3 regions of the Mesorhizobium sp. DCY119 genome follow, and region 2 is predicted to be linked to each of the others. Evidence: riboswitches for the same ligand, from Rfam matches in the RefSeq annotation. Region 2 holds a riboswitch; each other region holds the start of a gene.
What was found. A riboswitch is a leader RNA that binds a small molecule or an ion and turns the genes downstream of it on or off. The one in region 2 is predicted to bind cobalamin.
Positions count from the first base shown of each region.

Region 1: another riboswitch for cobalamin. It lies ahead of DZG07_RS10715 (DUF1636 family protein); the one in region 2 lies ahead of DZG07_RS23430 (aromatic ring-hydroxylating dioxygenase subunit alpha).
Region 3: another riboswitch for cobalamin. It lies ahead of DZG07_RS10890 (CbtB-domain containing protein); the one in region 2 lies ahead of DZG07_RS23430 (aromatic ring-hydroxylating dioxygenase subunit alpha).

Region 1 covers NZ_CP031834.1:2,216,677-2,220,952, forward strand. Annotated here, with positions in the region: gene cobN (cobaltochelatase subunit CobN) at 1-1,051, opposite strand, end outside; gene cobW (cobalamin biosynthesis protein CobW) at 1,068-2,105, opposite strand; gene DZG07_RS10715 (DUF1636 family protein) at 2,102-2,527, opposite strand; cobalamin riboswitch at 2,565-2,771, opposite strand; gene DZG07_RS10720 (winged helix-turn-helix domain-containing protein) at 2,801-4,000, opposite strand.
Region 2 covers NZ_CP031834.1:4,791,888-4,796,163, reverse strand. Annotated here, with positions in the region: gene metH (methionine synthase) at 1-1,880, shown strand, start outside; cobalamin riboswitch at 1,956-2,164, shown strand; gene DZG07_RS23430 (aromatic ring-hydroxylating dioxygenase subunit alpha) at 2,288-3,535, shown strand; gene DZG07_RS23425 (hybrid-cluster NAD(P)-dependent oxidoreductase) at 3,635-4,276, shown strand, end outside.
Region 3 covers NZ_CP031834.1:2,251,052-2,255,327, forward strand. Annotated here, with positions in the region: gene DZG07_RS10880 (MFS transporter) at 1-721, shown strand, start outside; gene DZG07_RS10885 (aromatic ring-hydroxylating dioxygenase subunit alpha) at 690-1,889, opposite strand; cobalamin riboswitch at 2,032-2,226, shown strand; gene DZG07_RS10890 (CbtB-domain containing protein) at 2,263-2,442, shown strand; gene DZG07_RS10895 (CbtA family protein) at 2,458-3,219, shown strand; gene cobU (bifunctional adenosylcobinamide kinase/adenosylcobinamide-phosphate guanylyltransferase) at 3,212-3,727, shown strand; gene cobO (cob(I)yrinic acid a,c-diamide adenosyltransferase) at 3,729-4,276, shown strand, end outside.

The DNA.
Region 1 (4,276 bases), 2.3 Mb from region 2:
GGGCGAGGCCGCGCTGGTTCGTGGCCCAGGCGTCGCGGCGCGTGGTTGCGACGATAACCTGGAATACCGGCACGCCGGCGCGGTCGAACAGCGTTTCGCTGCCGGGCTCAGCGCCGGAGGCGAAGGCGGTTGCGGTGATGATCGCGGCGGGTTTCAGGTCTGCCAGCGCGTTTTCGACGAAGGCGAGGGAGGCCATGTCCTTCAGGCTGGAAACGAAGATCGGAACGGGGTTCATGCCATGTCGGCGCAGCGCCTCCACAAGCGCGTCGATCGGCGCGACATCGGCGGCGAGCAGCATCGAGCGGTAGAACAGGATGGGGATGACGGGGGCTTTTTCCTCCCCCCTTGAGGGGGAGGTGCCGCCAAAGGCGGCGGAGGGGGTTGCTGCGGCAGTGCTCGGCGTTTCTTGGCGTTGGCGCGCGGCCGGGACGACCCCACCCCCGGCCTGCGGCCGGACCCTCCCCTCGAGGGGGAGGGGGACGTCGCGCTCGACGACACCCCTTGCCGGGTCGTAAAAACCGGCCTTCGGCACCGTAACCGGCGCTGTTTGTGCGCCTTCTCCGCCGGCCAGCCCCGCCAGCCGCCGCACCAGCCCGCGCATATTCTCAGGTCCGCCCTCACGGAAATAGGCGAGCAGCCCGTCCAGCTGCTCGCGCGGCAGGGTCGAGCATTCGATCAGCCGGAGGTCTTCGTCGTGGCTTTCGCCGGGAAGCAGCGCCAGATGGATATTCTTCTCGCGGCACATTGCGGCGAGCCGGTCGCAGCCATAGCGCCACCAATCATAGCCGCCGAGGATGCGCACCAGAATGACCTTGGCCCGGCTGGCGGTGTGGTCGATCCACAGATCGACCGACATCGGGTGGCGCAGGTCGCGAAGGGCGGCCAATCGCATCGAGGGCAGCGTTTCGGCTTCTTGCTTCCATGCCGCCGCCAGTCCGGCCAGATCGCTGTCGGTGAAGGACAGGGCCACGATATCCGCCGGTGCTTGCCGCAGATCGACCGGCTCGACCAGATCGTCGAGCGAGGCGGATGTCGTGGTCAGTATGTGCATGGCGGCACGCTGTTGGTCAGTTGACCAGTATGCGCTCGATCGCGGCGCGATTCAGCCCCTTCAGGCCAATGACGACGAGACGCGAGCGGCGGTCGTCGGCAGCCGTCCAGGCGCGGTCGTAATAGTGGTTGACGCGTGGGCCGACGGCCTGGACCAGAAGCCGCATCGGCTTGCCGCCGACATCAACGAAACCCTTCACGCGCAGCACGTTTTCTTGTTCGGCAGCCGTCGCCACGCGCTTGGCCAGCGCGTCGGGATCGGAAATCGCCGGAAGCTCGATGATGAAGGAGTCAAAATCATCGTGCTCGTGGTCGAGTTCGTCGTCGTGATGGGTCTTGCGGTTCTCGATGTCGTCCTCGACGGCCAAACCGAGGCCGAGCAGCACCGAGGGATCGACCTTGCCCTGCGCGGTCGGGACGATTTTCACGGCGCGCGACAGATGCTCGCTGATGATGGCGTTGGCGCGGGCGCTGCCGGCTGCGTCGAGCAGATCGCTCTTGGAGAGAATGATGAGGTCGGCGCAGGCGACCTGATCCTCGAACACTTCCTCGACCGGGTCGTCATGATCGAGCGAATCGTCTTCCTGGCGCTGCGCCTGCAGAGCATCGAGGTCGGATGCAACCTTCCCTGCGGCCAGTGCGGGGCCATCCACCACGGCGACGACGCCGTCTACCGTCACGCGGCTCTTCACGCTCGGCCACTGGAATGCCTGCACCAGCGGCTTGGGCAGCGCCAGGCCGGAGGTCTCGATGATGATGTGATCGACTTTCGGCTCCAGCGCCAGGATCTGATCCAGCGCCGGCACGAAATCGTCGGCGACGGTGCAGCACAGGCAGCCATTGGCCAGCTCGACGATGTTTTCCTCCGGGCAGGCATCCACGCCGCAACCTTTGAGGATTTCGCCATCGATGCCGATATCGCCGAATTCGTTGACGATCAGGGCCAGCCGGCGGCCATTGGCGTTTTCGAGGATGTGGCGGATCAGCGTAGTCTTTCCGGCGCCGAGAAAGCCGGTGACGACGGTGCAGGGAACGCGGGCGGCGGAAGCGGTCATGAATTGTCCTTCAGGAGATCGAGGGGAGGGATGCGCGCGACGAGGCCGCGCTTGAGGCTGTCGGGGCGGCCGCGCCAAGGCAGGATGCCGTCGGTCGAGGTCGCGAAAAGCTTTGCGCCGGTGATCAGATCGGGTCCGCTTTCGGTCGTGAGGTCGCCGAAGACGTAGCTCCACGAGCCGTCGCGCAGCAGGGCAGCGCTCAGACGACTCTTGCAGTTGCCGAGGCATTCGACCTGTTTGACGGTGATCTTCTCGGGCGCTGCGGCGCGAATCGCACCTTGGGCAAGATGCTCGCCGGCGCGGGGCCGAGCATCCGAGCCGGTTTCGTCGCGACAGGAGGAGCAGACGAGAATCGTTACGCCGGGCGCGCCCAAATCTTGGGAGTCCTCGGCCAGTTGGATAGGATTGCCGTCGGCTTTCACAGAATCATGCTCCTTGCCCGGGACACCCGCCAGGCGGTCGGATTTTTCGTCTGACGGCAGGTCTCCTGGCTCGCGGGTCGTCGCTTCATGCCGCCTTCCCGGGAAAAATCCCAGTGGCTGTCGGCCTTCGGCTATCCGCTTACAGTTGCGGGGACAGCTGCGGACTTGGGCATGTTCGCCCGGCACCGCATTCCCTCTTAGCCCCTCCCTTTGCGGAGAGGGGACCGTCGCGGGCGAATTTAGGCGGTGGTGCCTTGCGCTGTCAACGCGTGGTTACGACGCGATTATGTCGGCCAACGCCGGGGCGAGGTCTCCGGCTGGCGATATCTCGATGCGATCGAGTTCGAGCCAGGACATCATCAGGCGCAGTTCTTCGATGAGAGCTGCGGCAGTGTGGTCCGGCGCGCCCGGTTCGGCATAGGCGGCCAGCACGCGCAGGACACGGCCCGGTCGGTCCGCCTTCACATCGATGCGCGCCACAATCGCGTCGCCGAGCAGGAAGGGCAGGACATAATAGCCATACTGCCGCTTTTCGGCGGGCGTGTAGATCTCGATGCGGTAGCGGAAATTGAACAGGCGCTCCGTGCGGGCGCGTTCCCAGACCAGCGGGTCGAAGGGGGCGAGGAGGGCGCGGGCCTCGACCTTGCGGGGGATGCGGGCACCGGCATGAAGCCAGGCCTGATGGGTCCAGCCTTTGACCCTGATGGGCAGAAGCTCGCCCGATTCGACCAGCTCCTCGATGCGGCCCTTCATGTCGGCGGGCGAAAGGCGGAAATAGTCGCGCAGGTCGCTGTAGGTGGCGATGCCGAGCGCGCGGGCCGAAATGCGCAGCAAGTCGCGATGCGCGTCGGGAGCCGACGGAATGGGCGCATTATATATGGAGGCGGGCAGGACGCGCTCGGGCAGGTCATAAAGACGCTCGAAGCCACGGCGCGAAGATGTTGTGATCCGCCCGGCCCAGAACAGCCATTCGAAAGCGTGTTTCTCGTCGCTCCAGCCCCACCAGCCGCCCGAGCCCTTGGCGCCATCGATGTCGGAAGCCGCGATCGGGCCTCGGTTGCGGACTTCCTGATAAATCTCATCGATCAGGCCTTCGTTCTCCCGCGCCCATTTCGCCAGCCCGGTGTACATTTCCTCGTGCCGGCCAGCCCGTTCCATGCGCCAGCGCATGAGGGGATAGGTTTCGACCGGAAGGAACGATGCCTCATGCGCCCAGTATTCAAAGAGCGCACGTTTTCGTGATGTGGCAGCGTTATCGAGTAACGCGCGCGGGTAGGGACCAAGCCGCGAGAACAGCGGCATGTAATGCGCCCGCACCACCGCACTGACGGAATCGATCTGCAGCAAGCCGATGCGCGAAAGCACCTTGTTGAGATGTCGCCGGTCGATGGTCCCTGTCGGTCGTGGATCGGCAAAACCCTGGGCGGCGAGCGCGATGCGTCGCGCCATGGCAAGCGGGATCGTTTCCTTCATTCTTCGGCCGTCCGGATATGCATGAGGCGGGTGTCTTTGCGTCAACTGGAATCGAAATGTGGAGTTCAGCCTAGCAGGCCTGCGACGGGAATTGTGTCAGGATAAAAAGTGGAGTAAAAAGGTAAGGAAATCAAATGCGCCTTGTGCAACGCAAATCGCTGAAAAGCGATTGGCGTAGCCATGCTTTCGCCAAGGTTTGACTTGCGTCCCCCGATTGCCTGCGCTAACCCTCGCCGCGTTGCAGCATAGTTTCTCGCCGCGGCCTTCGTAGGCAAT
Region 2 (4,276 bases):
TCAACCGCCGCGACGATGGCACCGAGCGCCTGCTGGAGCTTGCCGAGCGCTACAAGGGCACGGCCGGCAAGGAGGCCAAGGAGCGCGATCTTGCCTGGCGCGAATGGCCGGTCGAGCAGCGCATTTCACACGCGCTGGTCAATGGCATCACCGAATTCATCGACGCCGACACCGACGAGGCGCGGCTGAAGGCCGAGCGCCCTCTGCACGTCATCGAAGGCCCGCTGATGGCCGGCATGAATGTCGTCGGGGACCTGTTCGGCGCGGGCAAGATGTTCCTGCCGCAGGTGGTCAAGTCGGCCCGCGTCATGAAGCAGGCGGTTGCCGGCCTCCTGCCGCATATGGAAGCCGAGAAGATCGCCAATGCCAAGAACGGCATTGCCTCCAGTGGTCGCGAGAGTGCGGGAAAAATCCTGATGGCGACGGTGAAGGGCGATGTCCACGACATCGGCAAGAACATCGTCGGCGTCGTGCTTGCCTGCAACAACTACGAGATCATCGATCTCGGCGTCATGGTGCCGGCAACCAAGATACTGCAGACAGCGAAAGAGCAGAATGTCGACATCATCGGCCTGTCCGGCCTGATCACGCCCTCGCTCGACGAGATGGTGCATGTCGCTGCCGAGATGGAGCGCGAGGGCTTCAGCGTCCCGCTGCTCATCGGCGGGGCGACGACCAGCCGCGTGCACACTGCGGTGAAAATCCACCCGCGCTATGAGCGCGGCCAGACCGTCTATGTCACCGACGCCAGCCGTGCCGTTGGCGTGGTTTCCAGCCTGCTGTCGGCCGACGCCAAGCCCGGCTATGTCGATAATGTCCGTGCCGAGTACAAGAAGGTGGCGGATGCCCATGCCCGCTCCGAGGCTGACAAGCAGCGCCTGCCGCTGGCCAAGGCGCGCGCCAACGCCCACAGGATCGACTGGACGAACTACCAGCCACCAAAGCCGTCCTTCCTCGGCACGCGCACCTTCGAGAACTGGGACCTTGCCGAACTCGCCCGCTACATCGACTGGACGCCCTTCTTCCAGACATGGGAGCTGAAGGGCCGCTATCCGAAAATCCTTGAAGACGAGGCGCAGGGCCCGGCCGCGCGCCAACTCTTCGAGGATGCGCAGGCGATGTTGAAGCAGATTATCGCCGAAAAATGGTTCACGCCAAAGGGCGTCATCGGCTTCTGGCCGGCCAATGCCATCGGCGACGACGTTCGGCTCTACACCGACGAGGGCAGGGCGCAGGAACTCGCAACCTTCTTCACGCTGCGCCAGCAACTGGCCAAGCGCGACGGCCGCCCGAACGTGGCGCTGTCGGATTTCGTCGCGCCCGCCGACAGCGGCAAGCCCGATTATGTCGGCGGCTTCGTGGTCACGGCGGGCATCGAGGAGGTAGCGATTGCCGAGCGCTTCGAGCGCGCCAACGACGACTATTCCTCGATCCTCGTCAAGGCGCTGGCCGACCGCTTCGCCGAGGCTTTTGCCGAGCGCATGCATGAAAAAGTGCGCAAGGAATTCTGGGGTTACGCGCCGAATGAGGCCCTCGCGCCGGACGAGTTGATCGGCGAGCCCTATCAGGGCATCCGTCCCGCGCCCGGCTATCCGGCGCAGCCAGACCATACCGAGAAGGTGACGCTGTTCAGGCTGCTCGATGCCGAGAAAAAGGCTGGTGTCAGCCTGACCGAAAGCATGGCGATGTGGCCCGGCTCGTCCGTCTCGGGCATGTACCTCTCGCACCCCGAAAGCTATTATTTCGGTGTTGCCAAGGTCGAGCGGGATCAGGTCGAGGACTACGCCGCCCGCAAGGACATGGCGGTGATCGAGGTCGAACGCTGGCTCGGTCCGATCCTCAATTACGTGCCGGCACCCCGTGCCGAGGCGGCGGAATAGCAGCGGATTTTTCCGCTGTCGCCTTTGCGCTTGGGCCATGTCGCTTTCGTATCGCCGTGCGCGCCGATTCGGTGATTATATCGGGACACTTGAGGTGCTGGTGCGCTTGATCGCGGACCGGAGAATTGGGAAGCCGGTTTGATGCCGGCGCTGCCCCCGCAACGGTGGTGGAGAATGTCACGGCGGGAGACCACTGGGCCGCAAATGGCTTGGGAAGGTGTCCGTGACGGGTCCTGCAGGACCGCTCCAGAGCCCGGAAACCAGCCTTGAGTGTTGTAAATTCGACTGATCGCGGTGGGCGATCAAGCGGCGGATTTTTGCGCGGACAGGCTCCAGCGGGCGTTGCCGTGCAATCTTTCTCCCCTGACATCACCACCAGTTCAGTCCTTGGATAGCGAGGACAGGACATGGATGCGCGCAATGAGATGCTGCGGCAGTTACGCAACCGCCGCGAGGGCTTCAGCCTCGAGCAGGCTTTCTACACCGATCCGGACTATTTCAAGCTGGATCTTGAGCTGATCTGGTATCGCGACTGGCTGTTCCTCGGCCATGATTGCGAATTGCCCAAGCCCGGCAGCTACATCACCGCGCAGATCGGCGACTATCCCGTGCTGGTCGTGCGCGACCAGAAGGGCGACATCCGCGCCTTCCACAATTCCTGCCGCCATCGCGGCTCGCGCGTCTGCACCGCCGAAAAGGGCACGACGGCCAAGCTCGTCTGCCCCTATCACCAGTGGACCTATGAGCTCGACGGCCGCCTGCTGTTTGCCCGCCAGATGGCCGAGGGCTTCGATAAGAACCAGTTCGGCCTGAAGCCCGTCGCCTGCGAAAGCGTCGGCGGCTACATCTTCATCTGCCTCGCCAAGGAGCCTGCGGATTTCGCGCCGATGCGGGCGATGGTCGAGCCTTATCTTTTGCCGCACCGCCTGCGCGACGCGAAGGTCGCTTTCGAAAGCACCATCGTCGAGAAGGGCAACTGGAAGCTGGTCTGGGAAAACAACCGCGAGTGCTATCACTGCGCGGCGAACCATCCCGAACTTTGTAAGACCTTCCCGGAAGCTCCGACAGTCACCGGCGTCAACGGTGCCGAAAGCGATCCCGAAATGCTTGCCCATTGGGCGAAGTGCGAGGCTGTCGGCCTGCCGAGCAAGTTCCGCATCGATGCCGGTGGCCAGTACCGTGCCACGCGTGCGCCGCTGCTGCGCGACGCCGTCAGCTACACGATGTCCGGCAAGCGCGCGGTGAGGAAGAACCTTTCCGATATCGTCACTGCCGACAAGATCGGCGCGCTGCTGCTCTATCACTACCCGACCACCTGGAACCATGTGCTGGGCGACCACGCCGTCACCTTCCGCGTGCTGCCGATCTCGGCAACCGAAACGGCAGTCACCACCAAATGGCTGGTGCACAAGGATGCGGTCGAGGGTGTCGACTACGATCTCGCTGAACTCACCCATGTCTGGACCGAGACCAACGATCAGGACCGCAGGATCGTCGAGGAAAATGCCTTCGGCATCAAGTCGCCGGCCTATGAGCCCGGACCTTACTCGGTCGAGCATGAGGGCGGCGTGATGCAGTTCGTCGAATGGTACTGCAACTTCATCGAGCCGCGCCTGACCGACGACGAAAAGCCGGCGCTGCGCAGCGTGGCCTAAGACCATGAGCCCGAACCGTAGGACCGCGTTAGCGAAAAGTGGTTGCCGGTTTTCGGACAAGCTCATGGTCAATCAAACGGAACTAAGCGGATGAACGCGATGACGGAACTTTCCCTTTATCGGCATCTGGACGAGATGGTGCCGTGGAACGACCGGCTGCAGGTGCTGGAATGCATCGGCGTGATCGACGAGGCGTCGGAGGTGAAGACCTTCATCTTCCGCTCCGACAACCAGACCTGGTTCCGCTACCAGCCCGGCCAGTTCGTCACGCTGGAACTGCCGCTGGAAGACGGCCCGCTGATGCGCACCTACACGCTGTCCTCCAGCCCGTCGCGGCCGTTCTCCATCGCGGTCACGGTCAAGGCGCAGGCCGGCAGCGTCGGCACGCGCTGGATGTTCGACAATCTCGTGCCCGGCGTCCACATCAAGGCCTACGGCCCGGCAGGCGATTTCTCCCATCACAACCATCCGTCGGCGAAATACCTGTTCGTCTCCGCCGGTTCCGGCGTCACGCCGATGATGTCGATGCTGCGCTGGCTGAACGATTGCGCGCCATGGACCGACGTCGCCTTCGTCAACTGCGCGCGCCGCCCGGAAGAGATCATCTTCCGCAAGGAGCTGGAACTGCTCGGCAGCCGCATGCCCGGCCTGTCGCTCGGCTTCCTCATCGAGGAGCGCTCGAACCGAGAAGTCTGGAGCGGCCATATGGGCCGCATCGATGCCGTGCGCCTGCCGCTTCTG
Region 3 (4,276 bases), 2.3 Mb from region 2:
CGTCTTTCTTTACACGCGCTACGGAATCTTCGTCACACATGGCGTGGTGGTTGCCTTCGCGACGGCGCTGCTCATAACCTTCTGGTACTTCCGCCTCGGCGACAATGCGCTGATCCGACCGGGCAAGACGCGACCGGCCAATCCCCTCAAGAATATCGGCCGCTTTGTCGCCCAGCCACGGCTGCGGCTGGCATGGGTAATCGCCTTCGGCCGCTCCTGCTTCTGGACGACGTTCTTCGTCTACGGCCCGATCCTGATGGTGGTTACGGGGCAGGGCGAACTGGCCGGCGGTCTTCTGGTTTCGGCAGGTAACGCCCTTCTGTTTGCTGCCATCTATTGGGGCAGGGCGGGCCGGCGCTTCGGCGCACGAAACATCATGACGTTTGCCTTTTTCGGCATGAGCACGGCGCTGTTGCTGGCAGGCCTTGGCGGCGAGCGATTGCCGCTCGTCACCGGCGTCTTCCTGCTGTTCGGCGCGCTGTTTGCGGTGGCGCTCGACGCGCTCGGCTCGACCGCTTTCATGCGCGCGGTGCGCACCTATGAGCGGCCACAGATGACCGCCGTTTACCGCACCTATCTCGATCTGTCGGAGCTTCTGCCGCCTCTGGTCTACTCGGTTGTGCTTGCCTTCTTCGGCCTTGGCGCGGTGTTCGTCACGCTCGGCGTCTTCACGGCCATCTGCGGCTTGATCACCTGGCGTTTTCTGCCGAAGTCGATGTGAGCGCCTGCGCATGCTTGCCGCGCACCCATTGATGAAAGCGCTGAAGCTCATATTCCTCCGGCATCAGCACGCCCGCCTCGTGGCGCAACGAATGCAGGCCTCTCTGGTTGATCTCGCAAATGGCCGCGTCCTCCTCCAGCACCTGGATGCCAAACCTGACGATGTTTTCGAGGTCGGTTCCGCCTGAGGTCAACGCTTCCGGCAGGAAGAGCCATTCCGCCACCAGTTCCGTCTGTTCCGGTCCCAGCGGCACCAGCCGCACGGTGCGGACATAATCGACATGGCCGACGACGAACATCGACGGCAGATGCGCGGCATAGGTCTGGCCGGCGCCGCGCTCGGCCTCGGTCAGGTCTGGAAAAGCCGGACCATGCACGCGCCCGTCCTCAGACCACGTCTCGGCGCCGGCCCGCAGGCCGCCGGAATATTCGGGCGCATCATTGTCGGCATGAAGCGCCCATTCCGGGTCGTCGTGGCGTGCCATCAGGCCGCGGCCATAGATCGGCACCAGATGCGACAGGGATTTATGGACGCCGGGGCAATGCAGGCACTCGTTGAAGTTTTCCCAAAAGATTTTCCAGTTGCAGTTCATCACCTTGCGAAACGCATGGCCGGTGACGAGGTCTTCCAGCGGCCAGTTGCTTAGGTCGGCGGAGCCGGCGTCAAAAACATCTGCAGCCGAGCCTTGCACATTTTCGGCCAGGTTGACGAAGACGAAGCCACGCCAGACCGACAGCGCCACCGGATAGAGCTGGTAGTCGGCCTTGTCGAAGCCTTCAGGCAGCGATTTCGACGGCACGCGCACGAGATCGCCGCGCAGCGAATAGGACCAGGCATGATAGGGGCAGGTGAGCAGCCGAGCCTTCAGCCTGCCTTCGCTCTCGCCGCAAAGCTGCGAGCCGCGATGGCGGCAGGTGTTGTGGAAGGCACGCAGCACGCCGGTCTCGTCGCGGATGATGAGGATTTCCTGCGTGCCGAGTTTGAACACGCGATAGGCGAGCGGCTGGGTGACATCGGCCTCGCGGCAGGCCATGATCCAGTTTCGATACCAGATCGTGTCGAGATCGCGCTGGTATTCGGCGTCGCTCCAATAGGCGCGGGACGGCAGCGTCACCTCCGCTGTTCGAAGCCCGTTATAGGCTTTGCTTTCCGCTGGGCCTGCCGTCATCGCGCTATCCTCCGGTGGGGTCAGCGGATACCTGTGCGGAAAATTTGTCAATTCCGGCGACGGTTGCCCGATCGTCAAATTACGACCTTTCCGGCAGGAAAAAGGGCGGGAAATTGGTTTGCCGGGCGGCGGGTTTATCCTTATAGTCGCCGCTGTCGTCGGTTCCGCGAGGAATCAATAGGGAATGCGGTGCGGGCAAAATCTGCCCAAAGCCGCGGCTGCCCCCGCAACTGTGCGCGGCGAGCTCTCCCCAGATGCCACTGAGAATTTTCTCGGGAAGGCGGGGAAGGGTGCCGACCCGCAAGCCAGGAGACCTGCCGGCGACGTCGGAAACTCTAGGTGCCCTCGGGTGGAGGGTGAAAGGTATTTGGAAATGAACACGGTTTCTTCGTCGCTCGGCGCAACAGCAGGTTCGGCCTCGCGCTCGATGCAGTTGGCAATGGCCGGTCTGCTCGGCCTCTTCGTTATCGGCTTCGTCGGCTTCTCGCATATGGAAGTCGTCCATAATGCCGGCCACGACTATCGCCACTCGATGGCGTTTCCCTGCCACTAACGAAGGACCGCTCCCATGACATTGTTTCGTAACGTCGTGTTCATCGCGGCGATCGCAGGGCTATTGTCCGGCATCGTCATGACGGCCATGCAGACCTATGCAACCGTTCCGCTGATCCTGAAGGCGGAAACCTTCGAGAACGCCGGAGGCGGCCACGAGCACGCTGCGGCCGCCGCCGATAGTGCGCAAACCGCAGCTCCGGCGGCTGAAGCCGCAGCACCCGCCCACGAGCATGACGAAGAAGGCTGGGCGCCGGCGGACGGTTTCGAGCGCTTCGCCTTCACAGCACTTGCCAACATCGTCACCGGTATCGGCTTTGCGCTGGTTCTGGTGGCTGCTTCGGAACTTGCCGGTGGCATCGCCAACTGGCGCCAGGGCATTTTCTGGGGTTTTGCCGGTTTTGCCGTGTTCACGCTGGCGCCGGGCCTCGGCCTGCCGCCGGAACTGCCGGCCATGCCTGCGGCCGATCTTGCCGCCCGTCAGGTCTGGTGGATCGGCACGGTGGTTGCCACCGCCGCTGGTCTCGGCCTGATCGCCTTCCGCTCGTCGCTGGTGTTTTCGCTGATCGGCGTGGCCCTGATCGTTGCGCCGCATCTGCTCGGCGCGCCGCAGCCGGCCAGCCACGAATCGCCGATCCCGCCGGACCTGCATCACCAGTTCGTGGTCGCCGTAACCGTGACGAACCTGATCTTCTGGGTGGTGCTCGGTGCAGCCGTCGGCGTCATTCGCGGACGCTTCACCGGAACGGCGACAAGCCTGCGCGACAGCTTTGCCTGACGCCACTTCGCTGACCTTCCTGCTCGGCGGTGCGCGCTCCGGAAAGAGCGCGCATGCCGAGCGGTTGGCCACCGCATTCCCTGCGCCCTGGACCTATATCGCCACGGCGCAGGCTTTCGACCATGAGATGGTCGAGCGCATTGCGCTGCACCGCGCCCGCCGCGCCGAAGGCTGGCAGACGATCGACGCGCCGCTCGACCTTGCCGATGCCATTGCCGATGTGCCTGATGAACAGCCTTTGCTGGTCGATTGCCTGACGCTCTGGCTTTCCAATCATTTGCTGGCCGATCATGATCTGGAACGCGAAAGCGAAATGCTGGAGGCCGTTCTGGCCAAGCCGCGCGGTCCGTGGTTCGTCGTCGCCAACGAAGTCGGGCTCGGCATCGTGCCGGACAACGCGCTCGCGCGGAAATTCCGCGATGCTGCTGGCCGGCTCAATCAAAGGATCGCCGCCCGCGCCGACCGCGTATTCTTTATGGTCGCGGGTCTGCCGATGCAGGTGAAATGAGATGAAAGAAATCGACGAAAAGGAAGCCGAGCGCCACAAGGCCAAGATGGCCAAGCGCAAGGCGATGCAGGACGCCGAGGTGGCCGAGAAGACGGTTACCGAAAAGGGACTGCTCATCGTCAACACCGGCCCCGGCAAGGGCAAGACGACGGCTGCATTCGGGCTGGCGCTGCGCATGCTCGGCTATGGCAAGCGCGTCGGCGTGGTGCAATTCGTCAAGGGCGCCTGGCACACCGGCGAGAAGGATGCCTTCGCCACCTTCGGCGACCGCATGGTCTGGCACACGATGGGCGAGGGCTTCACCTGGGAGACGCAGGACATCAAGCGCGATATCGCCGCTGCAGAAGCCGCATGGGCCAAGGCGGTCGAGCTTATCGCCGACCCGTCGATCAACCTCGTCGTGCTGGATGAGCTCAACATCGCGCTGCGCTACGATTATCTCGACCTCGACAGCGTGGTTTCGACCCTGAAGAACCGGCGCGAAGGCCTGCATGTCGTCGTCACCGGCCGCAACGCCAAGCCGGCGCTGATCGAGGCGGCTGATCTGGT